DNA from 2 places in the Cytobacillus sp. FSL R5-0377 genome. Region 2 is predicted to be linked to the other one. Evidence: predicted binding sites of a transcription regulator. Region 2 holds the regulator's gene; the other holds the start of a gene.
The links. The regulator LexA, encoded in region 2, represses DNA repair genes until DNA is damaged. The targets are predictions, from matches to a motif close to CGAACATATGTTCG.
Positions count from the first base shown of each region.

Region 1: a site for LexA is predicted at 3,612-3,625, ahead of NSQ49_RS26740 (WYL domain-containing protein). Genes of this name have one in related genera too.

Region 1 is NZ_JBBORA010000001.1:4,097,590-4,112,676, reverse strand. Features, by position in the region: gene NSQ49_RS21005 (S8 family peptidase) at 1-243, opposite strand, end outside; gene NSQ49_RS21000 (patatin-like phospholipase family protein) at 516-1,361, opposite strand; gene NSQ49_RS20995 (ABC transporter permease) at 1,455-2,231, opposite strand; gene NSQ49_RS20990 (ABC transporter ATP-binding protein) at 2,228-3,133, opposite strand; gene NSQ49_RS20985 (PLDc N-terminal domain-containing protein) at 3,136-3,333, opposite strand; gene NSQ49_RS26740 (WYL domain-containing protein) at 3,455-3,589, opposite strand; gene NSQ49_RS20980 (hypothetical protein) at 3,701-3,943, opposite strand; gene NSQ49_RS20975 (DUF4870 domain-containing protein) at 3,962-4,300, opposite strand; gene NSQ49_RS20970 (undecaprenyl-diphosphate phosphatase) at 4,518-5,297, shown strand; gene NSQ49_RS20965 (DedA family protein) at 5,319-5,903, shown strand; gene NSQ49_RS20960 (amidohydrolase) at 6,132-7,253, shown strand; gene NSQ49_RS20955 (GNAT family N-acetyltransferase) at 7,566-8,126, shown strand; gene NSQ49_RS20950 (hypothetical protein) at 8,261-8,419, opposite strand; gene NSQ49_RS20945 (MATE family efflux transporter) at 8,626-9,993, shown strand; gene NSQ49_RS20940 (SDR family oxidoreductase) at 10,036-10,809, opposite strand; gene NSQ49_RS20935 (Hsp20/alpha crystallin family protein) at 11,017-11,496, shown strand; gene NSQ49_RS20930 (Hsp20/alpha crystallin family protein) at 11,510-11,995, shown strand; gene NSQ49_RS20925 (GNAT family N-acetyltransferase) at 12,005-12,502, opposite strand; gene NSQ49_RS20920 (CAP domain-containing protein) at 12,673-13,428, opposite strand; gene NSQ49_RS20915 (FixH family protein) at 13,877-14,338, opposite strand; gene NSQ49_RS20910 (sensor histidine kinase) at 14,356-15,087, opposite strand, start outside.
Region 2 is NZ_JBBORA010000001.1:590,940-606,026, reverse strand. Features, by position in the region: gene NSQ49_RS02990 (LacI family DNA-binding transcriptional regulator) at 1-95, shown strand, start outside; gene NSQ49_RS02985 (KpsF/GutQ family sugar-phosphate isomerase) at 426-1,016, shown strand; gene rbsK (ribokinase) at 1,037-1,963, shown strand; gene NSQ49_RS02975 (ABC transporter substrate-binding protein) at 2,098-3,369, shown strand; gene NSQ49_RS02970 (carbohydrate ABC transporter permease) at 3,450-4,334, shown strand; gene NSQ49_RS02965 (carbohydrate ABC transporter permease) at 4,344-5,159, shown strand; gene NSQ49_RS02960 (glycoside hydrolase family 172 protein) at 5,210-6,307, shown strand; gene NSQ49_RS02955 (hypothetical protein) at 6,453-8,210, opposite strand; gene NSQ49_RS02950 (LacI family DNA-binding transcriptional regulator) at 8,390-9,502, shown strand; gene NSQ49_RS02945 (DUF4257 domain-containing protein) at 9,727-10,011, opposite strand; gene lexA (transcriptional repressor LexA) at 10,297-10,920, opposite strand; gene yneA (cell division suppressor protein YneA) at 11,078-11,410, shown strand; gene NSQ49_RS02930 (YneB family resolvase-like protein) at 11,420-12,067, shown strand; gene NSQ49_RS02925 (DUF896 domain-containing protein) at 12,211-12,444, shown strand; gene tkt (transketolase) at 12,666-14,672, shown strand; gene sirA (sporulation inhibitor of replication protein SirA) at 15,051-15,087, shown strand, end outside.

The DNA of each region.
Region 1 (15,087 bases), 3.5 Mb from region 2:
ATTAGGATTAGATGAAGAAACTTCAACTGCTCCTAATTTATTCAGCTTATTCTCTACTTGCCCTCCAGCCTTTTTCACTAAATCAGCATACCCTGAAGGAAGCTTAGCTTCATCTTTAAAAACAACCAAATAGTTCTTTTCAGCAGCTTGGGCTTGTCCTGCGCCTGCAGAACACGCAAAAACAGCTGAAGCACATAACGCAAAACTTAACGCACCCGTTACGATTCCCTTTTTCATGTTCATTTTGTGTATTGACCCCCTTATAATTTCTAATTTTCATTATATTCAATATAAATTAACCAGCAAATCTTTGTTATTCGACACACTCCTGTGCAGAATAAGCAAAAGACACAACATAAAACTCATGTTATTAATATTAAATTCCATATATTCACACCAATTTAGGTATATTAGCACTATATACAACAATACCCTTATATTTTTCTATTTCCTCAATGTCGAAAAGATAAGTGTTTTGTCCTAAAACATAAAAAACCGCATCGTGATCGATACGGTTAAAATGAGATGATTCTTTCAAATGATTTTCTTGCATCTTCGTAACCTTGAAGATACAACTTTTCCAGTTTTTGAGGATTTCGTTCCATCCTTCCCACTGTTAATGGTTCCTGCGGCTGGACGACAAGGACTGTCCCCTTCTTTTCTTCCTCTTCTACATAGCGCAGGGTCTCGTTATAGGTTCGATACCGATTTGCCAGTGCTTTCTGCAGCCCTGTGTAATGCGGGTATTTCCTTTTTACCATAAAAGCAAATTTCGAAGGTCTCTTTGAGTATCCCCTGTTTCTTGTTAAAATCACTATATTTTTTTTGAAACCATCCTGCTGTGCTTTTTTGATTGGTATTGGATCACTGATCCCTCCATCCAGGAGGACCTTGTTTTTATAATCTACCTCAGGAGCAATAAATGGAAGGGAACTGGATGCTTTTAAAACCTGGAGCATATCTTTCCCATAGTCTTGTTTACTAAAATAGACAGGTTTGCCTGTATGGCAATCTGTTGTTCCAATTATAAATTCAGACTGGTTATTATAAAACACTTCGTAATGATATGGGACAAGTTTATTCGGTATTTCATCAAAAATAAAATCCATTCCGAAAAACTGACGCGATTTAAAGTAATTGCGCCATGAGATATATCTGGGATCTGTTACATAATCCACATTAACAATTCTATTCCTGCCCTTTTGTTTGGACAAATAAGAGGCTGCATTACATGCCCCTGCAGAAACACCGATAACATAAGGAAAGCTAAGATCCTGTTCAAGAAAATATTCGAGAACCCCGGCTGTATATACTCCCCGCATTCCTCCCCCTTCAAGCACAAGACCCGTTTCACTAATCACCCTGCATCTTCCTTTCTGTCTTTTAAAGCTATACTACCAAAATATCAGCCTCTCAAATACAAATTTGCCCAAAAGGAAGGAACTTGCATGAATTCATGCAAGTTCCCTTCGTTTAAAAATCGCAATCGATGCAAACATCGAAAATATAATGATAATGACAGATACAATGATACTCGGCAATAATTCATCGGGGAAATGACCGCCTATGAAAAAGGAATTTGTATAAGCAAAAAGCAGGGCCGGACTCCACTCCAGCACGTGAGAAAGCGAATTGCTTACAAGAGTTAAAATGACTATTGCCCCAATAGTAAAAAATCCAACCGCTCCAGGCGATTTAATAAAAGTGTTGAAGAGAATTACTATAGTGATAATAAGGGTAAGCCAAATGCCATAAACAAAAAAGGATTGCAGAAAATCGGAAAAAGGAATAAATTCAAATAATACGCCCACATAGTACCAGGAGAGGAAGTAACCTAAAAAATATGATAACCATATTAGGATCATTAAACTGGCCCACTTAGCTGTTACAAACCCGGTGTATGACACAGGCTTTACAAGGATTAGCCCTGCAACACCGCTTTTCCTTTCACCGGCAATGGTTCCCATTGCAATGAAAACAATAATTAGCACACCAAGCGTATTATACTGGCTGAGAGCAGCAGCAAGTGCTTCACCTGCTGAAGGAACAGGAAGCTCGATAACTGCCCCTTCAGGCAGCCCGCCAATTGAATCAATGATTTGAGGCAAATAGTATAAGGTCAGAGGCTCTTTTACAGCTATTAAAATAAAAGTCAGCGGCACCCACACCCATTTGAAGTTTCTGGCAAGCTCCAGCATTTCTTTTTTTAATAAAGTCACCCATTGCTTCATTTCTTCACCACCTTCATGAAAACATCTTCAAGGCTCGTTCTGCTGATTTCAAACTTAACCAGTGGCCATTTCCGATTGGTTATTTCAAATAAAAATAAAGCCCTTGCTTCTTCAATATCCTTTACACAAAAGCTTGCACGATCTCCGTCCAATTCCATTGAAGTTACTTGCGGAAGCAGTGACAGTTCTTCAGCATATTCCCGGGCATCTTCTTTAAAAACCAAGTCAATCTTGGCTTGCTGATGTTTGGTTCTAAGGTCTGTCAATGTTCCAGACTCAACCAGTTCACCATCATGGAGGAATAAAATTTCATCGCATATTTCTTCTGCATCGTTTAGAATATGGGTGGAAAACAGGATTGCAGTTTCTTTTTTCAGCCTGTTCAACAGCTCCAGCACTTCCCTGCGCCCAAAAGGATCAAGGGCAGAAACCGGTTCATCGAGCATGACTAGCTTAGGGCGGTGAATAATCGCCTGAGCGATGCCAAGACGCTGCTTCATTCCTCCCGAGTATTTTCCAATCCGGCGGTTTTTAGCTTCGGATATACCGGTAAGTTCAAGAAGGTCCGCTGCTCTGGCTTTGGCTTCTGCTTTGGAAAGGCCAGCAAGCTGACCCGCGTATTCAAGAAATTCTTTTCCTGTCATCCAGTCATAAAAAACAGGGAATTGAGGAAGATAGCCTATTAATCTGCGAAAATCCGATTTTTCTCCCCCTTCATACACGATCGAACCGGAATCGGGCTTCATCAGACCTGCAAGCATATTTAGTGAAGTTGTTTTTCCTGCTCCATTTGCTCCAAGGAGGGCAATACACTTTCCTTCCGATAATTGGAAGTCCAGGCCTTTTATGACTTCCTGATTTCTGAACCGCTTTTTAAGATTTGTTACCCTAACAACCGGCATAGTCAGCTTCTCCTTCCGAAAATAAAGTAAATGATAGGCCCAATCAGATTAATAAATAAAATGACGAGAGCCCATACCCACTTTGGTCCATTTGCTTTTTCTATTTTTATCAGGTCTATGATGGCAACCGCCATTATAATAAGCTGAATGAAGACAATCGGAGCAAAAATTGCCCAATTAATACTTTCAAATAATTCCATTATGATTTCCTCCTTAAGTGTTTTGTCATTCATATGACGTTCAAGTGCATAAATCGTTCAGTTATTTTTTCAAATAAAAAAACACTCCAGTAAAGGGGTGCTTCAAAAGTTAATTGACGGCTTAATCCGTTTCTTTTTCATAAACAGCCATCATCTGTTTGATTTCGTTTGTTACCTGATCAAGGAGTGAGGATGGTGAAAGCACTTTAGCCTGGCTGCCCCAGTTAAGAAGCCATTTGACAAGCCCATCTCTCACTTAAAGCATTGAGCTATATCGTCGAGCGTATATTCGTTTTCTTAATCGGTCTGCTCCCTCAAAACTTCCATTAGATTGAGCATGCGCTGTTTATCGAGTCTATTCATTACATCATCCCATCCCCTTATAATTATCCATTATAAAGAGCCCAGCGGCAACAGCCCTGGACTCTGTTTTTGGCATCCAGCCCCAGCGCCTCCCCTTCATGGTCACAAGCAGGTCCGCCCAGAAAAGCAATGACACCTTTCGGTACAAACCGACTTGCGCTTGAGGCACAAAGGACAAGGAAGGCTTCGTCAGCTTAACATAGCACCACCACAGCTTTTGGGAAGACGTACGTTCCTCTGTAACCATGGGGCTTCTGCTAACGCATTACTTTATTAGCCTAAAAACTAAAGGTATTCGGTATTCCTTCCCTTCATATGCCTTAACTGCAGCTACTATCGTAAAGATAAACACAAGAATCCCCACGATCCAAATCGTAATGATTCCAATTAATACGATCATTAACACTACGCTGATTGCACTGTAAATCGAATAGGAAATTAAAAAATTAAAATATTCCTTTCCATGGTAATCTACAAACTCCGAGTCATTCTTTTTCAAAAGCCAAATGATCAGCGGTCCGATAAAAATGGTAAAGAAGCTGGTCACATAGATAGCGGCTGCTATAAGCCTTTCATCATTGGAAGGCATCTTATAGTCATTCATTGTGTTTCCTCCTAAATTTCTTCAATATAATTGGATGATTCTTTTATATTATTTACGATATTCATTCAAAAAGGTTTCATGTATTTTTATTTTCCAATCCCCCTGCAGCTCAATTTCCTGTTCTCGATTAGGACAACTTGAATACACATGTTAAAGACAGGCATTGCGCATAGCTTTGCCTATTCTTATACCTGCCTAGGAAGGTGATATACACATGATGTCAAAGCTGGAGGCTTTCATTCTGGGAATCATCCAGGGGCTTACCGAGTTCCTGCCTATTTCCAGTACAGGGCATTTATATTTGGGGAGACATCTTTTCGGGCTTGATGAAGCTGGCCTCTTCCTTGATACAATGCTGCATATAGGAACTTTACTGGCCGTTCTTGTCGTTTACAAAAATGAATTGCTTCAAATAGTAAAGAATCCATTCTGCAAGCTATCGATGCTGCTGATTATAGGGACGATTCCAGCTGTCATTGTCGGACTGCTTCTGAGTGACATGTTCGATTCAATTTCTAAATCCGGAGTTACTATAGGCTGGGAGTTTCTATTTACAGGGTTTATCCTCTGGATTGCTGATAGTGTTAAAAAAGGCGCAAAAAAGATGGACAGCATTAGCTACGGAGATGCCTTATTTATTGGGACTTTCCAGGCAGCTGCCATTTTTCCGGCAGTCTCCAGATCCGGCTTAACAATTGCAGCAGGTCTCTTTAGAAAGCTTGACAGGGAAACAGCTGCCTATTTTTCCTTCCTGCTCTCCATTCCAGCCATCGCGGGCGGCATTGTCATGCAATTTGGCGAACTGTTATCGGGCCACACAGAAGCCATAACCCTTAGCAGCATGTTAATGGCGACATTGTCATCGGCTATATTCGGCTATGCAGCAGTCGTTTGGATGATTAACTTTCTAAAACGGAAATCATTGAAGATATTTGCTGTATACGTTTGGATTTTAGGGTTCTCCATAATCTTTCTGCAAATGACCGGGATTTTTTAATTTCTAAGGGGCGATATCAAAATGGAAGGAATCATTTCGAGCATTTTTGAAATACTTTCCCAGCTGGGTTATGCCGGCATAGCACTTGGCTTAATGGTTGAGATAATACCAAGCGAGATAGTCCTAAGTTATGGCGGCTTCTTAGTCAGCACCGGTGATATCCATTTTACAGGGGCACTGCTTGCAGGAATTGCAGGGGGAACATTTGCCCAGCTGTTTCTATACTGGCTGGGGGCATATGGCGGAAGGCCAGTTCTTGATAAATACGGGAAATACTTGCTGATTCAGAAAAAGCATTTGGATGCATCAGAGAAATGGTTCGAAAAGTATGGAACAGGAGTCATCTTTACAGCCCGATTTATTCCAGTCATCCGGCACGCCATATCAATCCCTGCCGGAATAGCCAAAATGCCGTTATCCATTTTTACAATCTATACAATTGCAGCCATGGTGCCTTGGACGGTTCTCTTTTTATTATTGGGAATGGAGCTGGGTGACCACTGGAGAGACATCAAGGAATATGCAAAACCACTTATATTGCCGATCATAATCATCGCTTTGAGTTCCGGGATGTTCTATTTTTTATATAAGAAGCGGAAAAGTTAAATCAGTATATCCACCAAAAGTGTAGAATGCTAATTTTACACTTTTTTATTGGCTCATTTTTTAGAAATTGTGTTTTTCCCCTAATAATGTTGTGTGTTAATTTCCGCTCAAGACTGACAGTAACTCCGAAAGTAGCTTTTTAATTTTTTCAATTTAAAAACTGTTCACACTTCCTTTCCATTTTTGTAAAATAAAGCAAATATCTAGAATCAAAGGAAGATATTATTTATGAAAATTCTATTAAAAAATGCACTCATTTATCCTGTCACATCCCCCACCTTCCATGGGGATTTAATAGTTGAAAAAGGAAAAATCCTAAAAACAGGCAAGAACTTAAAGTCTGATTCAAATGTAAAAATTATTGACTGCCACAGCCACCACCTGCTTCCCGGTTTCATTGATGTCCATACCCATTTGGGTCTATATGATGAAGGCACAGGCTGGGCAGGCAACGATGCCAATGAAACAATTGAACCTTTAAGCCCTCATATCCGGGCGATGGATGGAGTATACCCTTTAGATCCCGCTTTTGCTGATGCAGTGAAGTACGGCATAACAACTGCCCACATCATGCCGGGAAGTGCTAATGTTATTGGAGGAACAACTTCTGTTATTAAGACTTCAGGGAAAAATATTAGCAAGATGATTATTCAGGAAACAGCAGGGCTTAAGATTGCCCTTGGTGAAAATCCAAAACGGATTCACAGTCATGGCAACAAGGATTCCATTACAAGAATGGGGATAATGGGGATGCTGAGGGAAGCCTTTTATGAGGCTTTACAATGTGATAATCCTGACTCTTTAAGATTTGCACCGCTTGTTAAAGCACTTAAAAGAGAAATTCCTGTAAGAATACATGCACACAGGGCCGATGATATCATTTCTGCCATCCGCTTTGCAGAAGAATTCAATCTCGACCTTCGAATCGAACATTGTACAGAAGGCCATTTAATTGCGGACGAATTAGAAGGGTTGAATTTAAAGGTCTCAGTGGGCCCTACTCTGACAAGAAGATCGAAGGTTGAATTGAAAAACAAAACCTGGAAAACGTATCAGCAGCTGACCGAGCATGGAGTGGAAGTCTCCATCACTACAGATCATCCATACACCCCTGTACAATATTTAAATATGTGTGCAGCTATTGCAGTCCGGGAAGGTCTTTCCGAGCAAAAAGCCTTAGAAGGAATCACCATTCTGCCGGCAAGAAACCTAAGAATTGATCATCAGCTGGGAAGCATCGAGGAAGGAAAAGACGCTGATTTAGTTTTATGGAATCATCACCCATTCCACTTTCTTGCCAAGCCAAAATGGACCATGATAGGCGGCCATTTTGTGTACAGAGAATCGTAGAATATTGTCGAATATCGCTGGTGTTTTTTGGCTTTAAATCGTAAAAAAAATAATTAAAAAACCTATTTCCTTTTTGAATTTTTTTTAGTATTATACCTAAAGTGAAGTGAAAATTTTTGCTTCTTTAGGATTACAATCAAATATCGGAAACGATAGAATAGGGAAGGCAAATGGTGCGCCACCAGTTATCTGGTTCTAGTGGGTTCGATTCCCACCCCGAAATTTTTTAGCAGCATAATAAAAAATTTCGAGGGTGGACCGAAGGCTCTATTTGGCATGGAGTAGGACTGCCCTCAATTGGAGGGATAACCTATGCTCAAGAAACGTGATCTTCACGACTGCCATGCTTTATTTGATTTGATGACGCACCCTGATGTCTTCCCTTTTGTTCGCCAAAAAGCCAATTGTTATGATGAATTTATTTTTGTTACAAAGCAGACAATCGAATCCGAAGAGCGCGGTGAATTGATTTCACGAACAATTCTTGATGAATGGGGCGCTCCGATTGGGACGATTAATTTGTATGACATCCAGGACAATGCCGGCTTCCTCGGCACATGGCTTGGAAAGCCTTATCATGGCAAGGGGTATAACAAGTTAGCAAAAGATTCTTTCTTTGAAGAGCTCTTTTTCGAAACTGGCATTGAAACGATCTTTATGCGGATCCGCAAGGAAAATATCCGTTCGCAAAAAGCTGCAGAAAAACTTCCTTATGTCATTCTTGCAAATGAAACAAGAAAGTCTGTTTATGATCAGCTGAATGCTAATGGTGATATTTATAATTTATATGAGATCCCAAAAGATTTATATACTCTTCATGTGATGCGCCATGGAGCAGCAGCCCAAGAATCGTCCCAATTACTGGAGGCTTAACAGAAAGTGCAAGCATCTTGCCCACCCACGGCACCTCAATGGAACTGGCTGCAGGAGCTGGATACTGACGAAGTAAAAATTTTGAACTCTATAATAAATACGCAAAGCACTTGCATTCAAGCAGGTGCTTTTTTTCAATTGATAAGATTTGATTCCGGTTCATCTGTTTTTTCTCTGATTCCATGCTGTGCCAGCAATTGTTCCAGTTCTTCGTTGGTAAGGGTTTCAAAACGCCCGTCTTTGAATGAAACTTGAGTTTGATTCGGATTTATCCTATTTGTATTAAAACTCATGGTTATGCCTCCTTCAAGCCGAGTATAAATTGGCTGTCTTTAACTTCTATACTCGCCTATGGAAGGATTTTTATTCCTTATTATACAAAAGTTCACATAATTGAAAAATATCGTCCTGCAATATGCAGGAACAAGCCGGGAATGCGCCCCATTTCTTTCAATATGATATAATTCTTTAGTCACTTTAAAGAAAGAGGAAATAATACATGAATCAAACGTATAGCAAAAAACAAAAGCTGCATATGCTGCTGGTGATTTTAATCCCTATTTTAATAACCCAGCTGGCAATGTACTCCATGACTTTTCTTGATACATTAATGACTGGCCGCTATAATTCTGAGGACCTGGCAGGTGTAGCGATTGGCTCCTCCCTTTGGGTACCTGTGTTCACAGGTCTCAGCGGCATTCTCCTTGCTGTTACACCGATCGTGTCCCATCTCGTGGGAGCAAAGAAACAAAGTGAGGAAGTTGCATTTTCTGTTATTCAGGGTGTTTATCTTTCCATTATTATGGCTGTCATTGTATTTGCCGGGGGAGCACTCTCCTTAAATCCAATCTTAAGTGGAATGAATTTAGAAAACAGGGTTCAGGATACAGCTTTTAACTACCTGGCAGCCTTAAGCACAGGGTTGATTCCCCTGTTTGTCTACAATGTTTTGCGTTCATTTATTGATGCTCTTGGAAAGACCAGGGTCAGCATGATCATTACGCTTCTTTCATTGCCGATCAATGCTGTGTTTAACTATATCCTTATTTATGGCGAATTTGGATTCCCGGAACTTGGAGGAGCAGGTGCAGGGTATGCTTCAGCTATTACTTACTGGCTGATCATGCTCATTTCGTTTTATATTATTCATAAACATTCACCATTCTCGACTTATGGAGTTTTCAGGAAAATACATGCTGTTTCTTTCGGCAAATGGAAGGAAATCCTGCTAATCGGGATTCCCATCGGCTTATCTATTTTTTTCGAAACAAGCATTTTCTCAGCAGTGACTTTATTAATGAGCACTTTCGAAACAGCTGTTATCGCAGCTCACCAGATTGCCCTAAATTTCGCATCACTTCTTTATATGATTCCTCTCAGCATCTCAATGGCATTAACAATAGTTGTGGGCTTTGAAGCAGGGGCTTCCAGATTCAGGGATGCTAAGGAGTACAGCTGGATTGGTGTCGGCATTGCTGTTTTTATGGCTTTAATTTGTGCAGCTATCCTTCTGGCTTTCCCAAGGGAAGTGGCATCTATTTACACAAAAGACGAAAAAGTATTACAATTAACAGCTGCTTTTCTTGTATATGCTATGTTCTTTCAGCTGTCAGATGCTATTCAGGCACCTGTCCAGGGGGCGCTGCGCGGGTATAAGGACGTAAATGTCACCTTTATGATGTCCCTTATTTCTTATTGGATCATCGGGCTGCCATTTGGCTATTATCTGGCCAATCATACAGACTGGGGAGCATATGGATATTGGATCGGCTTAATTACGGGGCTTGCAGCCGGAGCCATAACTTTAACAGCCCGCCTGATCAATCTGCAAAAGAGGAAATACCCGGCATATATGAAAGCGAAGTAATATAAAAAGGCGGAAGAACACGGTTCTTCTGCCTTTTCATTTTCATTCCTGATAAATTTTGCCGAGAACGTCTTTCCCTCCTGTAACCGGGATTATACTGCCAGTGATAAAGTCGGATTTTTCATCGGTTAAAAAGCTGATTACACGGGCAATATCTTCACCAGTTCCCGGCCTTCCGACTGGTGATGCACTTTCATAAGCACCTGCCGCTTCTTCGATATTTTTTTCCTTCCATTCACCCGTAATATCTCCTGGGCAAACCATATTAGCGGTAATGCCATTCCCGGACTCTTCCAATGCAATCGATTTCGTTAATGACGCAGCACCTGTTTTGGCAGCGGCAAAAGCAGAACGATATACCCATCCTGAAGAATATTCTACGCGATCAAACCCAATCGTTATGATTCTTCCCCATCCAGTTTCCCGCATTTTCGGGATAAACAACTTTGACAAATAAAATACCGCATTTAAATTGCCATTAATCAGGTAATTCCATTGTTCGAAGGTGTAATCCAGCATCTCTTTTCGTTCATGTACGTAAGGTCCGGCATTATGAATGAGGATATCGATGACCGGAAATTCATTTAAAGCAGCTTCAGCCATCATTACACAATCATCCGTTATAGAAATATCTCCCTGCAAAGCAATGTTCCTGGTTCCATATTTGCCGGACAGTTCCCCGCATAATGAGACAGCTTCCTTTTGACTGCTGCGGTAATTAATCACCAGATCAATGCCTTTAGCGGCAAGCATGAACGCGGTTCTTTTTCCGATTCCTGTTGCTCCTCCCGTGATTAAAGCTGCTTTATTTCTCACAAAATTACCCCTCAGTATTTAATAATTTTTATATACTCCAATACCAATATAGTAGTAATTACATTGAATTATTGCAAATAATAAGAAGTTATTTCCTCTTCTGCCAAAGGCGGAACATTAACGGATAGGCAATTATCTGCATAGAATATATGGCTTAGTGATGAACCATCAGCTTCATTGGCAGTTTTTCAGGAAAGGATGAGAAGGATGTTTCCATGGAACCTTTTTCCATTTAATAAAGATATGAAAAATCCTCCCCATCAAATGAAACCGGAGGATATTGATAAATATGTAAGAAGTATTATGGGGCAGATGTTCCCTCAAAGTATGCATGGGATGAACGGAACTCATGATTTTATGAAAGGTTTTCATACAGCAGCCCCTGGAGCTGGCCAGCCAGGTTCTGAACCGCTGAATGCATCCGTCTTTGAAACTCATGATTACGTTTTTGTAAGATTCCCTGTAAAAAATGATGATTGGTTAAAAGAAATGAAACTTTACCACACATCTAACCAAATGATCATTGAACACATTCCCGGTAAAGACGATAAGCATATCATAACCCTCCCTGCAATTGTCAGGAAAAAAGGATCATCAGCCAGCTGTAAGGAAGGGTATATGGAGATAAAAATTCCTAAAAACATTGACATGCAGTTTTCAGAAATTGATGTAACAGAAATATTATAAAGGAGGGCTCATTTTGGAACTGGAAAAATGGAAAGAGTTAATCAAAATGTCCGCACAATATCAAGATCAGGATTTCTGGGAAAAACTTATCTCACCTGAAGTTTCCAATCATAATAAAAAACTTTCTTTGTCAGGGCTGGAGCAGGAAAAAATCAATCGTTTTCTATCCAGTCAGGACATTTATCCGCGTTGTGATGTATATGAGTATAACGGAAATATCATAATTGAAGCAGAACTCCCCGGTGCATGTAAAAATGACATTAAAGTATCTCTCGTGCAAAATGAACTTATCATTAAAGGAACATGCTCAGCATTTCAGCAGCACTTGCGCTATTTTCTGAAAGAAAGACATAGCAGAGCTTTTGAAAAAGTGCTGACCCTCCCGATGCCTGTTGATAAAAATTCGATAAAATCATCGTTTGAGAATGGGATTCTTTCTATCTCTCTCCCCATCTTATTTGAAGAAGAAGAAAAAATACCTATTAAGGTACAGAGTTGAATAATACCCTTAATCAAGCAGCTTATCATAGCAGTAAAATGGGTTGTCCCGATCCATCCAGATTGTGCCTGTTTTGACATAGCCGTTCTTTTCAAATAATTTTTGAGCCTTTTTATTCAGCGAGTATGTATCTGTTCTCATATACGGAATCCCGTTCTTAACTGCATGTTTTTCAGCAAATTCAATTAATCTGCTCGCTATCCCTTCCCCTCTGATTTCCGGATCTACGGCCAGACGGTGAAAAACGAAGCAAGGCTCATCTTTTCTCCAGGAGGCATTTTTATATTCCTCCGCCTGGATTTGATCGACAGTAATGGAACCTGCGACATTTCCTTCATAGATGGCAGTGTATAGACTGCCTGCTTCCACATCAGACAGAAAATCCTGTTCACGGGGATAAGTACGGTTCCATTGATCATTCCCCTCAGATTCCATAATGCTGACTGTTTTTTGGACAATTTTCATTATCTCCGTTAAATCGTCTTTTGTTCCTTTTCTAATTTCCATTTACATCACCTGTTGTTTTTCATTTTTAACAGCCATTACTAATGTTCCATTGAATGATTGAATACATACATGGACCGGAAGTAAATACTATAATGAAAATTAACTCGGGCGAGTGGCAAAAAATCACAAAAAAAGACAGCCTAAAAAGGCTGCCTTTATTCATTCAAATATTATTTCCCGATGAACATTTGTGTCCAGTAGTTACCGTCAGCAACATGGCCAACACCAAGGTGAGTAAAGTTGGCATTCATGATGTTTTTACGGTGGCCTTCACTATTCATCCAAGCTTGTACAACTTCTTCAGGAGATTTTTGCCCCATAGCAATATTTTCGCCCGCTGTAGTGTATGAGATGCCGAATTGCTTCATCATATCAAATGGTGAACCGTAAGTTGGGCTGTTATGGTCAAAATATCCTTTTGATTGCATATCACGTGATTTTTCACGAGCTACTTTGCTTAGTTCTTCGTCCAATTTAAGTGCAGGCACTCCTGCTTTCGCACGTTCCTGGTTAGTTAATTCAAGTACTTTTTTCTCGTAAGCACTTACTTCAGAAGATGCAGGTGCAGCTTCTTTTGTTTGTTCTGCAGGTGCTTTTGCTGTTTCTTGTGCTTTTGCCGGCTGCTGTGCTGGAGCTTGTGCTGGCTGCTGTGCTTGTGCTGGTGCTGCCGGTTTTTGCTCTGCTGGTTTTTGTGCTTCCTGTTTATTTACTTGGACATTATCCCAGTTAATATTGTAGTTTTTAAGGTATTTTTGAAGAATATTATTAATTTGCTCCTGGCTTAGGTTACCAGATTGAGAAACTACCATTTTTTTAGCTTGTTCAGGAGTAGGACAATTTGAAGCTGCGTCCGCCTGGTTAGCTCCTGGTGCTGATACTAGTAAAGCTGCTGCCGCTGCTACTGAGTAAATAACTTTCTTATTCATGTATAAAAATCCTCCCTGTGTTTGTTTTCTTTGTTGTGTGGTGCTGTGTGACTTGCACAATCATCATAACACAGGGTTTTTCGTAATATTTATGGACAGATTTTACAAATTCTTGAATCCTGCACAACCGATCGACTTAGAAACTAGTAAAATCAGCTTAGAAATTTTCATATATCCCTATTTAAAAGGGTTTATACTTGCTTAAGATGGGTATATAACTTTCTGTCTATTTTTGTCTTTATTGGCAGACGCATTACCCAAATACCATTTATATACTAATAGATCACTATTGACAGGTTTTTAGCCTGATAGTATTCATTACTTTTATTACACTGGTGTAACAAATATGATAGGTATATGTACCCCTTAATGGGTATATATGCCCCCAAAGGAAAAATTCCAGCAGGATTAACCGATCCAAAACAAAAAAAGCAGCCAATGCTGCTTTTTAATGGCTGCCATGATCATTGTCATCCATATCTTCTTCCTGGCTGCCTGATTCTTTTTCAGGTGCACTGGGCTGACCAATAACAAATTCTTTTTTAGGCATATTATGCATTCTTCGTGCCGTTACATGTGAGTATATATAGTAGGTTCCTTCTTCTTCAAAGGTTTTCTTGAGCCGATAAATTCCATGACCAGCATGTTCAACAAGAACTTTTTCATGCTCTGTTGCATTTGCTCTCCAGATTTCAAACTTTACCTCGTCTGCATCTGTGACCTCTTCTTCTCCATATGTAACTTTTGCTTCAAAAACTACAGGTTCATTTGCTTCTGCTTTTTCAGGATTAATGGATAACTCGACATCCAGGAATTGCGGTTCTTCCTCTGTTGTTTGATTACCATTGCTGCAGGCTGCCAGGGTAACCATGAGCATTAGCGGGAGCCAGATATTTAGTAGCTTCTTCATCTTAAATCTCCTTTATCCTATCTTATTTCGAACAGCGGCAGCACAATTTTAACCGTTGTTCCTTTATTTAAATCACTTATAACAGTCAGCTCACCATGATGGAGTTTAACCAGCTTTTCTGCAATGGCAAGTCCAAGGCCTGTACCGCCATCAGATCTTGTTCTGCCTTTATTCACTCTATAAAACCTTTGTTTAATCTTGCTTAAATGTTCTTCAGAAATCCCAATCCCTGTATCTTCTATTTCAATCACACATTTATCTTTCTCTTGATATAAACGGATGCTAATACCGCCTTCGTCTGTATAACGAATTGAATTGTCCATAATATTTTGGATAATCTGTTCAACCCTGCCTTCGTCACCGTTAATGATGACTTCGGGATCCAGGCAGTATTGTAAATCCAAATGTTTTTCACGAAGGACATGCTTATATTTTTCAATAGCATCCTCTATTAGCTGCCCCAAAGGCAGCGCCATTTTTTCGAGTTTATATTCGTCAGATTCAAGCTTCGACAAATCAAGCAGATCTCCCACCAAACGTTCCATCCTTTTAGACTCCCTATGCATTAGCTGCAAATATTTTTGTCTGTCTTCCTCAGTTTTTGCCATACCGGACAGAAGTGCTTCACTGTAGCCCTTTACATAGCTGATGGGAGTTCGCAGTTCATGGGAAACGTTTGCGAGAAAATCCTTTTTCTTTTCGTCTTCTTTTTGTATAGATGAAGACATATGATTAAATGCATTTGCCAG
Region 2 (15,087 bases):
TACGAACGGGAGAAATATTGCTGAAAAGATTGCTCAACAATGTTGAAGCCCCAATTTTTGAGACGATCACCCCAGCTCTAAACAGCCCTGTCTAAAAAGGAAGCGAATTTTTCGCTTCCAGTCATCATGAAAAATTCAAAAAATTATAAAAATAGTATTGCATTTATTTGATTTTTTTTATAAACTCTATGTAAACGATTACACAGTTCTGTATATTTTTTTACATTAATGTTTTACCGGTAAAGTAATTTTTGATGATTACAGATGGTCTTATTGATTAGCTGAGGTAATTTTTATTTGTTAAATGTGTAAACGATTACACCTAATTTCCAGATGAAAAATTAATTTTTTAGCAATGTGTAAACGTTTACATATTGTAATGCAAGTGTTTTTAGAAAATAGCTTCAAGGGAAAGGGGTTAGTTTATGAATATATTGGAGCAAATTAAAAGGGTTATAGAAACAGAGGCTTCATCTATTTCAGCATTATCTGATCAAATAGGTCTGAATTTTGAAGAGGCAATAAATTTACTTAGCAGCTGTGAAGGAAAGGTGATTGTCAGCGGGGTGGGCAAATCCGGCCATATCGGCAAAAAGATTGCTGCTTCACTGGCTAGTACCGGAACACCGGCATTCTTTGTGCATAGTACAGAAGGGCTCCACGGTGACTTAGGAATGATTCAGCAAAAAGATGTTGTCATTTTAATTTCTAATAGCGGTGAAACTTCTGAAGTAATTAGTCTTATTCCTTCATTAATGAAGATTGGCTGCAGAACAATTGCGATTACATCCAAGCCTGGATCATCACTTGCACAATTCTGTGATGTTTCCCTAACCTACCAATACGCAGGCGAAGCTGATCATCTTGGATTAGCTCCGACTACAAGCTCTACTATTACATTAGTGATTGGTGATGCACTAGCTGTAGCATTATCAATGTCTAAAAGCTTTAAAAAGGAAGATTTTCATTTGTACCATCCTGGCGGCAGCTTAGGGAAGAAATTATCGAATAAATAACCTTAAAGGATGTAGATTGTATGGGGATTTTAGTGATTGGAAGTTTTATGATGGATTTAGTCGTAAGGACCGGCCGTTTTCCGCAAAATGGTGAAACTGTAATTGGTTCAAACTTTTCGAAATTTCCAGGTGGAAAAGGAGCCAATCAAGCTGTCGCAGCAGCAAGACTTGGAGCGGATGTTACCATGGCCGGGAAAGTGGGATCAGATCCATTTGGTGATGAATTTATTGTAACTTTAAAAAATGAAGGAATTAATACGGAAAACATCTTATGTGATTCTAAATATCCTACAGGAGTCGGTTCCATAACCCTGGAGGAAAGCGGAAACAATCGAATTGTTGTCGTTCCAGGAGCAAATTTACATTATGACTTACAAGAATTGAATCGTATAAAAGGACTTATTCAAAATGCTGAGCTATTAATAGTCCAGCTTGAAATGGACCTCAGCATGATTGAGCAAGCTGTTGCTTATGCCTCTGGGGTGCAAGTGCCTGTTATTCTCAATCCAGCCCCGGCCCAAAAACTAAGCGAGAGATTACTTGAAAAAGTAACTTATTTGACTCCGAATGAAACAGAGGTTGAAATTCTTACCGGCATTAAGATCTTGACTTTGGAAGATGCAGAGATTGCCGGGAAGGTTCTTTTGGATAAGGGTGTTCAAAACGTAGTGATTACACTTGCAGAAAAAGGGTCGTTAATTGTCAATAAAAATGACATTATTCATATTCCCAGCTATAAAGTTCAGCCCGTAGATACGGTTGCGGCAGGAGATGCATTTAATGGTGCGCTTGCAGTAGGGATTGTCAATAAGAAACCATTGCAGGAGGCGGTTGAATTCGCCAATGCTGTCGGTGCATTAGCTGTAACAAGAGAAGGTGCCATCCCATCTCTGCCAAATAAAGCTGAGGTCGAGAATTTTCTGATCCATCAAAATGGTAATCAGTGATTCATAAAGTCAATTAATTTAGCAGAAAGTGTTTAAGCAATTCTATGGAAAGGGGGAGGTCTTTACATAAAAAAATCATGTGTAATCGTTTTCAAAATATCTGTTAAAATACTAGTACAGAGGGGGCCAATTATATGAAATTCTGGAAGCCGTTATTGATTTTCAGTCTTGTGTTATTACTAGTTTTTCAAGCAGGATGCAGTACACAACCTTCTTCCGGAGATGGAAAATCCGATGGTGCGGTAACACTGGAATTTTGGGATTTTCACACAGAGGCTGAAAAGAAATTTTTTGAAGATCTAGTTAAAGAGTACAATGACTCACATAAAGAAAAAGTAAAAATTAAGTACACTGCCTTTAACCAGAGTGATTATACAACAACAAAGTTACCTGTAGCGTTTGCAAACGAAGAGGGGCCAGACATTTTCATGGTAAGCCCTGGAGACTTTACGAAGTATGCACAATCAGGAATTATGGCTGATTTAAATCCATATTTTCCGGATGGAGCAAAGGAAGATTTCCTTCCAGCTGCCATTGATGCAGTAACCTATGACAATAAAGTACTTGCATTGCCATATGAACTAGAATTACTTGGACTCTATTACAATAAAAAAATGCTGGCAGATGCAGGTGTACAAGTACCGAAAACGTGGGATGAATTACAAGCTGCAGCTAAAAAGTTAACAACCGATAAAGTTGCTGGCCTTGTACTGCCAACAGATAAAGGTCCTTACCTTAACTTCATTTGGTATCCTTTTTTATGGCAGCAGGGCGGTAATGTTTTAAATGAAGAGGGAATAAAATCTACTTTTAATTCACCTGAAACAGCAAAAGCATTGGACTATTGGGGATCTTTCTTCCAAGATGGTTCTGCACCGTCCAAATTACAATATGGTCCATGGGATGCTGCTAATATAGGGACAGGTTCAGCAGCTATGACTATTGCTGGCACATGGGCGGTTCCTGTATTGGAAAAGGAGTATAAAGATATAGAATTCGGTCTTGCGCCAATTCCAACTCCAGAAGGCGGAAAACCGGCAACGGCTGCAGGTGGCTGGAAAATGGCCGTAAATTCAAAAAGTGAGAATGTAGATGAAGCGGCTAAATTTATTATGTGGTGTTTTGCTGAAGATAAGTCCCGTCCGTTAAAATGGGCAACTGAAATTAAATTTGCATATCCACCTCGTCAATCCGTAGTTGAAGAGGGACAGCAAATTTATAATAAGGGGTTGCGTAAAGTTTTTACAGAAGAAATCTATGATTCTGCTATTCCAGAACCCCGTTATGGACCTGAAGTAGTAGATGCAGTGGGAGAAGCCATGCAGAAGGTCATGTTTGGAAATGCAAAAGGCAAGGATGCGGCTAAAGAGGCAGACAAGAAAATTGAAGAAGCACTGAAAAAATAATAATGGGAAGTTCGGAGGGCTTTCATAAAGCTTTCCGGACTTCTTATCCTAAACCTCGATTTTGCCGAGGAGGCATGAACATGAAATTGAAAGGCTTAACAAACAGGAGAAAAGAAGCATTAACAGCATATGGTTTTTTATTGCCCAATCTTCTAGGGCTGACTGTATTTATTTTTGTGCCAATGGTATATGCATTTTATGTAAGTCTGCATGAGTGGAATGCGCTAAGTCCAAAGGTGTTTATAGGATTTGAAAATTACGAAAAGTTAGCTTCGGACAAAGATTGGTGGAAGTCTGTTTACAGGACTCTTATTTTTACCATAATTTATGTTCCGTTATTGGTTGGCTTATCACTGTTTTTCGCAGTCATGATGAATACTATTAAGCGAAAATATGAAGGATTGGCAAGGACAATGTTTTTACTTCCATTCGCGATCACATCTGTCATATCTGCTGTTATCTGGATGTTCTTATATGATCCTCGCAGTGGATTCATTAACCAGCTTCTTGATCTTTTAGGGATTCCAAATCAGCAATTTTTGGGATCAACAAGCCAAGCAATGGTGTCCGTTATCGTGGTAATCCTGTGGATAAATCTCGGATATAATATGATGATTTTCCTTGCATCAATTAAGGAGATTCCAAATGATTACTATGAGGCTGCCCAGATTGATGGAGCTACGGGATGGAAGGCATTTAAGAGCATTACGCTGCCATTATTGAAACCTACCACGATATTTATACTTATAGTTACAACAATTGGATCCTTTCAGGTATTTGACCAAATCATGGTTATGACAAAGGGAGGGCCGGCAAATTCAACGATGGTTAGTGTGCTATATATTTATAAGCAAGCCTTTGAATTTTTAAATATGGGTTACGCTTCTGCATTGGCTGTTGTATTGTTCTTAATTATTTTCGTGCTTTCACTTGCTCAGTTAAGGGTCTATACCGATAAAGATTAGGAGGTGCAAATGGTCATGGGAAAAAATAAATGGCTTGTAACGATCTTTATAATTGCGTGCGGTATCTTAATCGTATTGCCAATTTTCCTCCTGGTTATTAGTTCGTTTAAAGCGCCACAAGATGTTTTTAAACCAAATATCAACATATTCGCTTTTACTATGGACAATTTTAAAGCTGTTCTGGAAACAAATATTCTAAGGGCCATCTGGAACTCATTAATTGTCTCAACAGCTGTTACTATCATTGCCTTGCTTTTTCATTCAATGAGCGGTTATGCGCTATCACGATTGAACTTTCCAGGTAAAAACCTTGTATTTGGATGGATGATTAGTACCTTAATGGTTCCGTTTACCGTCATTATGATTCCGCTTTATATGGTGACAAAGAATTTAGGTATGGCAAATTCTTATCTAGGATTAATTGTACCGATGATTTTTAATGCATATGGAATATTCTTATTTAAACAATTTTATCGTGATTTTCCAAAAGAATTAGAAGAAGCTGCCTATATGGAGGGGTTATCTATTGCGGGGACATTCTTCAGGATAGTCCTTCCACTATCAAAACCAATGATGATTCCGCTGACAATAGGATTCTTTACAGCAAACTGGAACAATTACTTATGGCCGCTGATTATTAATCAAAAGGAAGAGCTGTGGGTAGTACAGGTTGCTTTAGCTAATATAGTCGGAGGCGGTTACGAAACATCCTGGAGTATTGTACTGGCTGCTGCCTTATTGTGTGCAATACCAACCTTTATAGTATTCTTTTCAATGCAAAGATATTTGGTTGACGGGATTAAAATGTCCGGCGGAAAACTATAAGTCCATCTCATAAAAAGTACTAACAATGAATAGTGAAAAGGGGTATAAGTATGACATTCTTAGGCTCATCTTTAAGAGATCTATATAGAGTAAGAGACAGTAAAAGGAAACGGGCATCAAGCTATGATACAACGGGTGGCAACAGAGATTTTATTCGGATTTTTCCAGGAGATGTTCAAACGATTTGCGAACTTGAAGGATCAGGATGCATTACCCATATTTGGATGACCATGGCTCCTTTGGATGATTCTATTGAGGAATATCTTCATCGCAAAGTAGTGATTAGAATGTATTGGGATGGAGAAGAAAATCCGAGTGTACAAGCACCAATCGGTGATTTTTTCGGGATGGGGCATGGTATTACAAAGAACTATTCTTCTGAACCTCTGCAAATGAGTCCGGAAGATGGAAGAGCCCTGAATTGCTTTTTCCCGATGCCTTTTGGAAAAAAAGCAAAAATTGAAATCGAAAGCAATGCCAATGATCCGATTAAATTCTATTATTATGTAGATTATGAGCAATATGATAAAGAGATTGATAGTCCGCTCCGTTTCCATGCCCTATGGAAAAGGGAGTTAACCGATGGGATTGATGACAGCATTTCCAACGCCTTATACAGCTTTGGGGGCAAGAATACGACCGGGGACGGAAACTATGTGATTTTGGATGCCGTAGGGAAAGGCCATTATGTCGGATGTAACTTAAATATCCATAACCTTCGCTTTACACATGAATGGAACTGGTATGGCGAGGGGGACGATATGATTTTTATCGATGGAGAACCATGGCCTCCGTCCCTGCACGGAACAGGAATGGAAGACTACTTTAATACAGCCTGGTGTCCACAGCAGGAGGTCTGTGCGCCATACCATGGCATCATTCTTGGCGGCGGCCCGAACTGGTCTGGGAAAGTTTCGGCGTACCGTTATCATATCCAGGACCCCGTTATGTTCGACAAATCGATTAAAGTAACGATCGAGCACGGCCATAATAATAACCGCAGCGATGATTACTCCAGTACGGCATATTGGTACCAAACGGAGCCGCATCAGGCTGTTCAGCCAATTCTGCCAGTCAAAGAGCGTTTGCCATTACCAGACACGCTCCCGCAAAAGCCGGAAGACTTAAAAACGTGCTTTGATTATTAATAACTGACAATAGATTCTTTAAATGATCCCGAAAATAACGATTGAGGATTATTTAGAGAATCATTTTTTATGTCATTGCATGTATCTGTGAGTGGATTAAGAAGATTCCCGCCAGCATTTTTATTGGCGGGAATCTCGTGATCCATTATTTATAGTATACTTCTAACTCTCCAATCGATGTAAAGGCTGCTGTGCCTCCTGGAGCACCTATAATTCGTACACCATCTCCCCAAGTTTTATCAAAGGTAAAGGTGTAGGTTTGGTTTTTGCCGGCATCTTTGCTGTTTGGGTAAGCAGGTGCACCTTGCAGGTTGTTGACATCTACCCATTTGAAATTTTGGCGTACCTGAACTTTAATATCATTAAACCACCCGCCATCATTAAACATATTACCTGTAGTATATACAACTTTGTTCATGTTATAGGCTTGTGACCATGTATAGCCCCACCAGTCTTCCTGTTTTCTTTCCCCGTTCCAATCGTCTTCTGATTGATTTTTATTGCCGTCATTTAAATACCTTAGATTCGAATTATGTGCACTGTATTTGGAGACAGGTGTAACATTGCTGGAGTTAGCCGGAAGTGCTAAGTTATTATCGCTGCTTTCATTTGCTGGTTCAGTTGCTTTATAAGGAGTAGCTTTAAGTTTTCTAAAGGATAAACTGTATTTTTGTACTCCTCCCATAAAGGTATTGGAATTCAGCCACATTTCTGTACCATCATCACTGATATATTTTGACGGCATTACAACCCCATATCCTCCGTGGTGATGATTAAACCAAGGATAGACACCAAAGTCTTTTGATAAAAATTTCTTCCATGGTCCATAAGGGGTAGGAGATTCATAGAATTCAAAAGTGAATTCTGTCCATGAAGTATAAATGTATCGGTTTAATGGTTTGTTATATACAACACTTCCCTGTGATAGAACGGTGGAATTGTCAGGGTTGGTTGCATGAAGGGTGTTACTGTATACTCTTCTTTCGTCCTGCAGCACTGGCTTTCTCTGCTTAATATTTTTTTTCCATTTAGGATTTCCGTTTAAATCCCCTGCATAAAATTCCCAGGCGGAGCGATCCTGAATTTTTGTTTTAGGAACCCTGGCAAGGTAAAGATTGGTGGGATCTTCAACAGTGTCAATGAATGAATCTCGCCAATTATAATCTAATCCGTACGCATAAACATACCCATCCGAATTGTTCTCGCTATCTTTTCCATAGTCCAAAAACATGATGGTAGTGAAAACATAGTCATCAAACATTGGTTTTTCTTTATCCCAAGTCCATGTTTTTCCCTTATCAGCCGATTTTAGGATTGTTGCAGAAGGTGCATCATTGAATGCCCGCCAGCCTCCGCCCTTGTTCAGATCCTGAACAGCAAGATATAAATTTCCATCTACAGAAATCATGCCTGTCGGCTTGCGATTGTATTCATATGGGTCATTCCAGACAGTTCCTACCTGATCGCCGCTTGAAAGTCTTTTGCCGGTAATATTTTTGGTTGAAGGGTGTCCTGCTGTAATTTGGTTCACCACAATATCTGACCATGGAGCATTTAGGTCAAATCCCTTTCCATCACCATTGGCTGTATACAGCATATCGTCATCCGACCAGGCGGCCGGCCATAAATCCCCATCACTCGGAGTGTTATAAGAAGAGTTCTCTTCGATGGATACGGTTGAAAAAAAAGTACTCTCTTCAGGTGTTACAATGGTATCCTTTTGATCTTTTTTCTTTGCATTTGGAACAGATTTAACATTATTTTGATTCACTTTTCCGTAGCTTTGCCCGACTTTCCCTTCATCTTTCGCAATGGCACCCAGCGGAGAAAAATTGAGGAAAGAAGTACCTAATAGAACTGCACTAGTAAGTATTATAGATGCGCCTTTCAATTTAGTTTTCAACCAATCCACTCCTTTTTTTATATGACTGCGTTGGTTTTACCGGTAAAGTAGATTAACAAAAAATAAATAACGATTACTTTAACGGTAAAGTAACAATTTTAGTTTACCATAAATATATGTTATGCTCAATTAAATTCTGAATTTTTAAAAAACATAAGTGGTATTAACTTCAAATAAAATTGTCAAGCATTGCTAGATATAATACAATTATTCTTAAATGGCATCAATGGTCGGAGGGGAGTTCCATCAAGAAGCGTGTAAAATTAGAAGATATTGCAAAAATTGCTGGTGTGTCAAAAATGACCGTTTCCTTAGCCCTTAGAGGTGATAAATCGATCAGTGCCAGCACGGCTAATAAAATTAAAGATATAGCTGCTGAATTGGGATATATACCCAATCGTATGGCTCAGGGGCTAAATAGCGGCCGTTCACATATTATCGGCCTTCTAATAGGCGGTTATTTACATGATGATTACCAAAATCAGTTTCTTAAAGGGGCGATTCCCTATGCAATGGAAAGGGGCTATACAATCTCCATTGGCCCTGCAGAATGTGATAGCAAGGTAGAGAAGTCTCTTATTGAAAAATACAGGCATATGATGGTAGATGGATTTCTTGCTTTTCATTGCAATGAAGTGGAGACGTATAAACGCCTGCAAAAATCAAACATTCCATTTGTATTATATACAAAGTATTTCAAGGAATTAGAGGCTGATCATGTGGTTTGTGATGACCTTGCCGGCGGCTATAAAATGACCAAGCACTTAATTGAACTGGGGCATAAGAAAATTGCATTTGTATTCGATAAGCATTTAGAGTCGTCCTCAGAAGTTGTGAATAGAATGCAAGGTTATAAAAATGCTTTAAAAGAAAATGGATTGCCTATTGAAGAGCATTTATTCGTTCCTTTTAATTTAGCGAACTATAATCATACGGATTCCAAAACAGTTATGGCTGAGAATCCGCAGCTATTAGAGTGCTTAAAACAAACCAATCGTCCGACAGCATTATTTGTCTGTAATGATATTACGGCATCCTTTGTCTATGTGATTGTCAAAAAATTAGGTCTTTCTATCCCGCATGATATTTCCATAAGCGGCTATGAAGGTGTTTACTTAGGGTCCATAATAGATCCGCCGCTTACCACGATTTCTACTCCCATTATTGAAATGGGGAGAAAGGCATGTGAAATATTAATTGATAAGATTGAAGGGAAAGTTCCATTATCTGAGAGAAAGAAAATTCAGCTAGAACCAAGTTTGTTAGTAAGAGAATCGACAATGGCCAGATAAATAGCCTTCAACATTATTGAGTACCTTACAGTTGACCGAGCTTGCTGTGCTCTTCATTCAAGAAAACGTGACTTTTTTGAATGAAGAGTCTAAGCTTTTTTCATATTGTTATCCATACAAAAATGACTTTGAAAGTTAGGGAACTTAAGATTCCGCAAGTGAGCACATAAAAAACCCCGCTCAGCGATGAACGAGGTTTTTCTAGAAATATCGTCTGCATCTCTCTATTCTTTATGTCTTATTTTTAAGAAATCGAGACATGTCAGCAGTGCATCTCCTCCAAATCCTGCAATCACTGCCAGGAGAACTACCTTTAAGGCAGAGTCAGGATCTGAAGAAACGACCAAAAAAACAGCCGCTAAAGCCCCCATGATTACCTCTTCAAAGACCCCCAGATAGATGAATTTTTTTGTCCTTCTGGGTTTAACCATTTTGCCTTCTTTCCGAATATGTCCAACGACACCAACCAGCCCACCAATCAACAAAGCGAAGGTAATGTTCAAAAACATTTTTTCTTCACACTCCTAAAGTCGAGATTTTTTGAAAAGCGACCTTAGGTTGATTCTCGGTGTATTACCATTATATAGAAAATGAATATAAAATAATATGCATAAAAATACCGAATTTTCTGAATGATAAATTAGTCATACATGACTGTAACCTTATGCTAAAAGAAAAGTATCAGTTACTTTCGTACCGTTTTGCTGATAGTACCAGGTAATAGGAACTGATATCCTTCTTGAAATTGGAAAAAAACAAAAAGCAGGCTGAGGTGCCTGCTTTTTAACAATCTATCAATGCATATGACGGTATACGCCTATCACTTTCCCAAGAATAGAAACATTGCGGAGAATAATCGGTTCCATTGTGGAGTTTTCTGGCTGTAGACGAATAAAGTCTTTTTCTTTAAAGAATCTCTTAACAGTTGCTTCGTCTTCCTCTGTCATGGCAACTACGATATCTCCATTATTGGCAGTGCTCTGCTGTTTTACGATTACATAGTCTCCATCAAGGATCCCTGCTTCAATCATACTTTCTCCCATGATTTCAAGCATGAATACATGCTCGTCAGCAGGTGCCATTCTTTCCGGAAGCGGAAAATATTCTTCAACATTTTCAATTGCCGTTATCGGCTGCCCTGCGGTTACTTTACCAACGATCGGAACATTGACTGCACTGATCTTGGGGATATTTGAAGCTTCGTCCATATCTAAAATCTCAATGGCGCGCGGTTTAGTAGGGTCTCTGCGGATCAGCCCTTTGCTTTCAAGCCTGGCGAGATGACCGTGAACAGTTGAGCTTGAAGCCAGGCCGACTGCTTCCCCAATTTCCCTTACAGAAGGAGGATATCCTCTCAACTTAACTTCTTCTTTAATAAACTCCAATATATCTTGCTGCCTTTTTGATAGTTTCACCATCTTTACGCACCTCGTATGTGTTTTTGTTGTCTCAATTATAGCATCAATTACCATATGATACAAACATAAGTTCGAATTTTTATTGACACAAAACAAACGTTCGGTCTATAATAAAAACATCAAATGCGAACATATATTCTCTTGAGGGTGGTTAATTATGCTGAACAAATTGTGGAAATCATATTCTTATGCTATTATTCTCTTCGTTTTGAGCTTGGCGGCATCGCTTATAATGCTCATACAGATAGAAGCACCTGATACGGAAAAGTTTGTGAAAGTCACTGTTGCAGAAGGGGATTCATTATGGAAGATTGCTGAAAATTTTTCTGCCGAGCATTCAATGTCAACAGATCAATTTATTAATTGGGTTGAACAAAATAATGGGATAGCGGCAGGAAGGATTTTTCCGGGTGATGAAATTGTCATTCCAGTAAAAGCTCTGGATGACCAGCCATATAAAGAGCTTGCCAGCTCAGACCTTAACGAATAAGGAGAAGTTATGAAAGCAATTATTTACTGCAGAGTTAGTACAACAAAGGAAACTCAGGAAACGTCCCTTTCTAGGCAGGAAGAAGAGCTTTTGAACCTGGCGGGAAAAAATGGCTTTGAAGTAGTCAAGGTCATCCGCGAACAGGCAAGCGGATACGATCTTGAAAGGGACGGTATATTGGAGCTTTTAGACTTAATTAAAAACAAGGAGATAAAGGTGGTCCTCATCCAGGATGAAACCAGGCTGGGGAGGGGGAATGCCAAAATTGCGATCCTCCATTGTATTTTAAAAGAAGAAGTCCAGTTATACAGCATCTCGAATAATGGCAAACTGGAGCTTTCAGAATCAGATTCGATGGTCCTGAGCATAGTAGGAATGGTAGAGGAGTATCAGAGAAAGCTGCATAACATCAAAATTAGACGCGGCATGCAGCGGGCTGTTGATAAAGGGTACAGGCCCGAGAAAAACCTAAGTAATCAGGGAGCAAGTGGCGGCAGGGAAAGAATAGAGGTGCCGATAGAGGAAATTATCCGGCTGAGGAAAAACGAGTTAACATTTGCCGAGATTGCTGCGACATTAAGGGGATTCGGCTATAATATTTCCAAAGCAACTGTCCACAGAAGGTATAAAGAATATATTGATTCACTTTCAGAGTAGAGCACTTTTCTTGTCAAAAGTGCTCATTTTTAGTATGATGGCATTTGAGTTTCAGTATTGTTCCATAACTGAAGCTGCTGTATAATAAAAACTTCCATCAGATTATTCAAAGGTAAACTTTTGATATAAAGGAGTTTTAATAAATGCTGCCTAAACAAAAACTTGCCCGAATTAATGAATTGGCAAAGAAGGCCAAGGAATCCGGACTGACTGAAGCAGAAGCGAAAGAACAGACCTCGCTGCGCAAAGAGTATTTGGAGACTTTCCGCTCAGGCATGTTAAACACGCTGAAAGGCGTTACAATCGTTGATCCGAAAGGGAATGATGTAACACCGAAAAAGCTGAAGGAATTCCAAAATAAAAATCGCCTTCACTAATAATATAATTGCAAGGGATACACTGTGCTGTATTCCTTCTTTTAATAGAGGAGATGGTATTACTGCCTGTCTCCGCTTTTTTTACATATGCCGGGTGTTTTTGTGTCAATATAGTAACAAACCGGCTTTTTGTCCTTTACCTAACCCTATTGGTTGTGAAAATAAGGGACACCCGATAATATTATAAGAGTGAAGAATTTCTACTCGAAAGGATGTATTGAATGTTTAATCACACAGATGAACTATCCATCAGTTCCATTCGTACTTTATCAATTGACGCCATTGAAAAGGCAAATTCCGGCCATCCGGGCATGCCAATGGGAGCTGCTCCAATGGCTTATACTCTTTGGACGCGCTTTATGAACCACAATCCAAAAAATCCGGACTGGTTCAACCGTGATCGTTTTGTCCTTTCTGCAGGACATGGCTCTATGCTTTTATACAGCCTTCTTCATCTTTCCGGCTATGATGTATCCATGGATGATATTAAAGAGTTCAGACAGTGGGGAAGCAAGACTCCCGGTCACCCTGAATACGGCCATACTCCTGGTGTTGACGCAACTACAGGCCCATTAGGACAAGGTATTGCTATGGCTGTCGGTATGGCAATGGCTGAACGCCACCTTGCTGCTACATACAATAAAGACAACTTCAATGTTGTTGATCATTATACATACAGCATTTGCGGTGACGGAGATCTTATGGAAGGCGTTTCGGCTGAAGCTGCTTCCCTTGCTGGACACTTGAAGCTTGGCAGGCTGGTTGTTCTTTATGATTCCAATGATATCTCACTTGATGGAGACCTTGATAAATCTTTCTCTGAAAGTGTTGAACAGCGCTTTAAATCATACGGATGGCAGTATATCCGCGTAGAAGACGGAAATGACCTCCACGAAATAGCAAAAGCTATTGAAGAAGCAAAGCAGGACGAAAACCGTCCGACAATGATTGAAGTAAAAACAGTCATTGGCTACGGTTCTCCAAACAAATCAGGAAAATCTGATGTTCACGGCGCTCCTCTTGGTGCTGATGAATTGAAATTAACTAAAGAAGCTTACAAATGGACATTTGAAGAAGACTTCCATGTTCCACAGGAAGTATATGATCACTTTAATATGCAAGTTGTTGAAAACGGTGCGAAAAAGCAGCAGGAATGGGAAGACCTTTTTGCTCAATACAAAGAATCACATCCTGAGTTAGGAAAACAGCTGGAGCAGGCAATTAATGGTGAGCTTACTGAAGGCTGGGATAAAGACATCCCTGTTTATGAAGAAGGTAAGAGCCTTGCCAGCCGCGCTTCTTCCGGAGAAGTGCTAAATGCTATCGCTCAGAACCTGCCTTCTTTCTTCGGCGGATCTGCTGACCTTGCAGGATCAAATAAAACAATGATTAAAGGAACTGGTGACTTTACGGCTGAATCATTTGATGGCCGCAACATCTGGTTCGGAGTACGTGAATTTGCTATGGGAGCTGCCTTAAATGGAATGGCGCTTCACGGCGGATTAAAGGTATTCGGCGGAACATTCTTCGTGTTCTCTGATTACCTTCGCCCGGCAATTCGTCTGGCTGCTCTTATGAACCTGCCTGTAACATATGTATTTACCCATGACAGTATCGCTGTCGGTGAAGACGGCCCTACGCATGAGCCTGTAGAACAGCTTGCCGCATTGCGTGCAATGCCAAACCTTTCTGTTGTCCGTCCTGCTGATGGCAATGAAACAGCAGCAGCCTGGAAAACAGCAATTGAATCAACAAATAAGCCAACTGCATTAGTATTGACTCGTCAAAACCTGCCTACATTAAAAGGGACGGATTCAGCGGCATACGAAGGTGTTCAAAAAGGCGGATACGTTGTATCACCAGCTTCTAACAGCAATGCGGATGTATTATTGCTTGCTGCAGGATCTGAAGTCAGCCTCGCAGTTGAAGCTCAAAAAGTGCTTGAAGGCGAAGGCATCCATGCATCTGTAATAAGTATGCCTGCCTGGGATCGTTTTGAAGCTCAATCAAAAGAGTACAAAGAAAGCGTAATTCCTAAGACAGTCAAGAAACGTCTTGCCATTGAAATGGGATCTTCACTTGGCTGGCATCGTTATGCTGGAGACGAAGGCGATGTTCTTGCCATCGATACGTTCGGCGCGTCTGCACCAGGAGAAAGAATTATGGAAGAATACGGATTTACAGTAGATAACGTTGTAGCACGCGTGAAAGCATTGCTGCAGGGATAATAATAACAGTGAAGGGAGAGCTGATAGGCTCTCCTTTTTTTGATTGGATTTGATGAGTAGGCATGAAGAGAGAAACAAGAATTAGCCGCCATATAGGCTCAGAAGCCACCAGAAAGAGAAAAAGCCGCAGCTAAACAGTGAATATTCAAGCCGTCATTAAAATCAAGATTACAAGCAGTCAAATCTGGGAATATGCCATAGTGAATAGATTTTTGTAAAGAGCAAATCGGCAGATTTCAACCACCATGAATCCTCATAATCCACTGAACTCTTCGCTTTCGACAAAATTAGTGATAGTTTTTAACATCTTCAGACACATTCTTTAGAAGCGTTTACTTATAATTGAAAGAAATGGATTGTCCCGGAAGGAGGGGCCAGATGAGAGCTTATCAATTGTATTTAATAGAAGATGAAT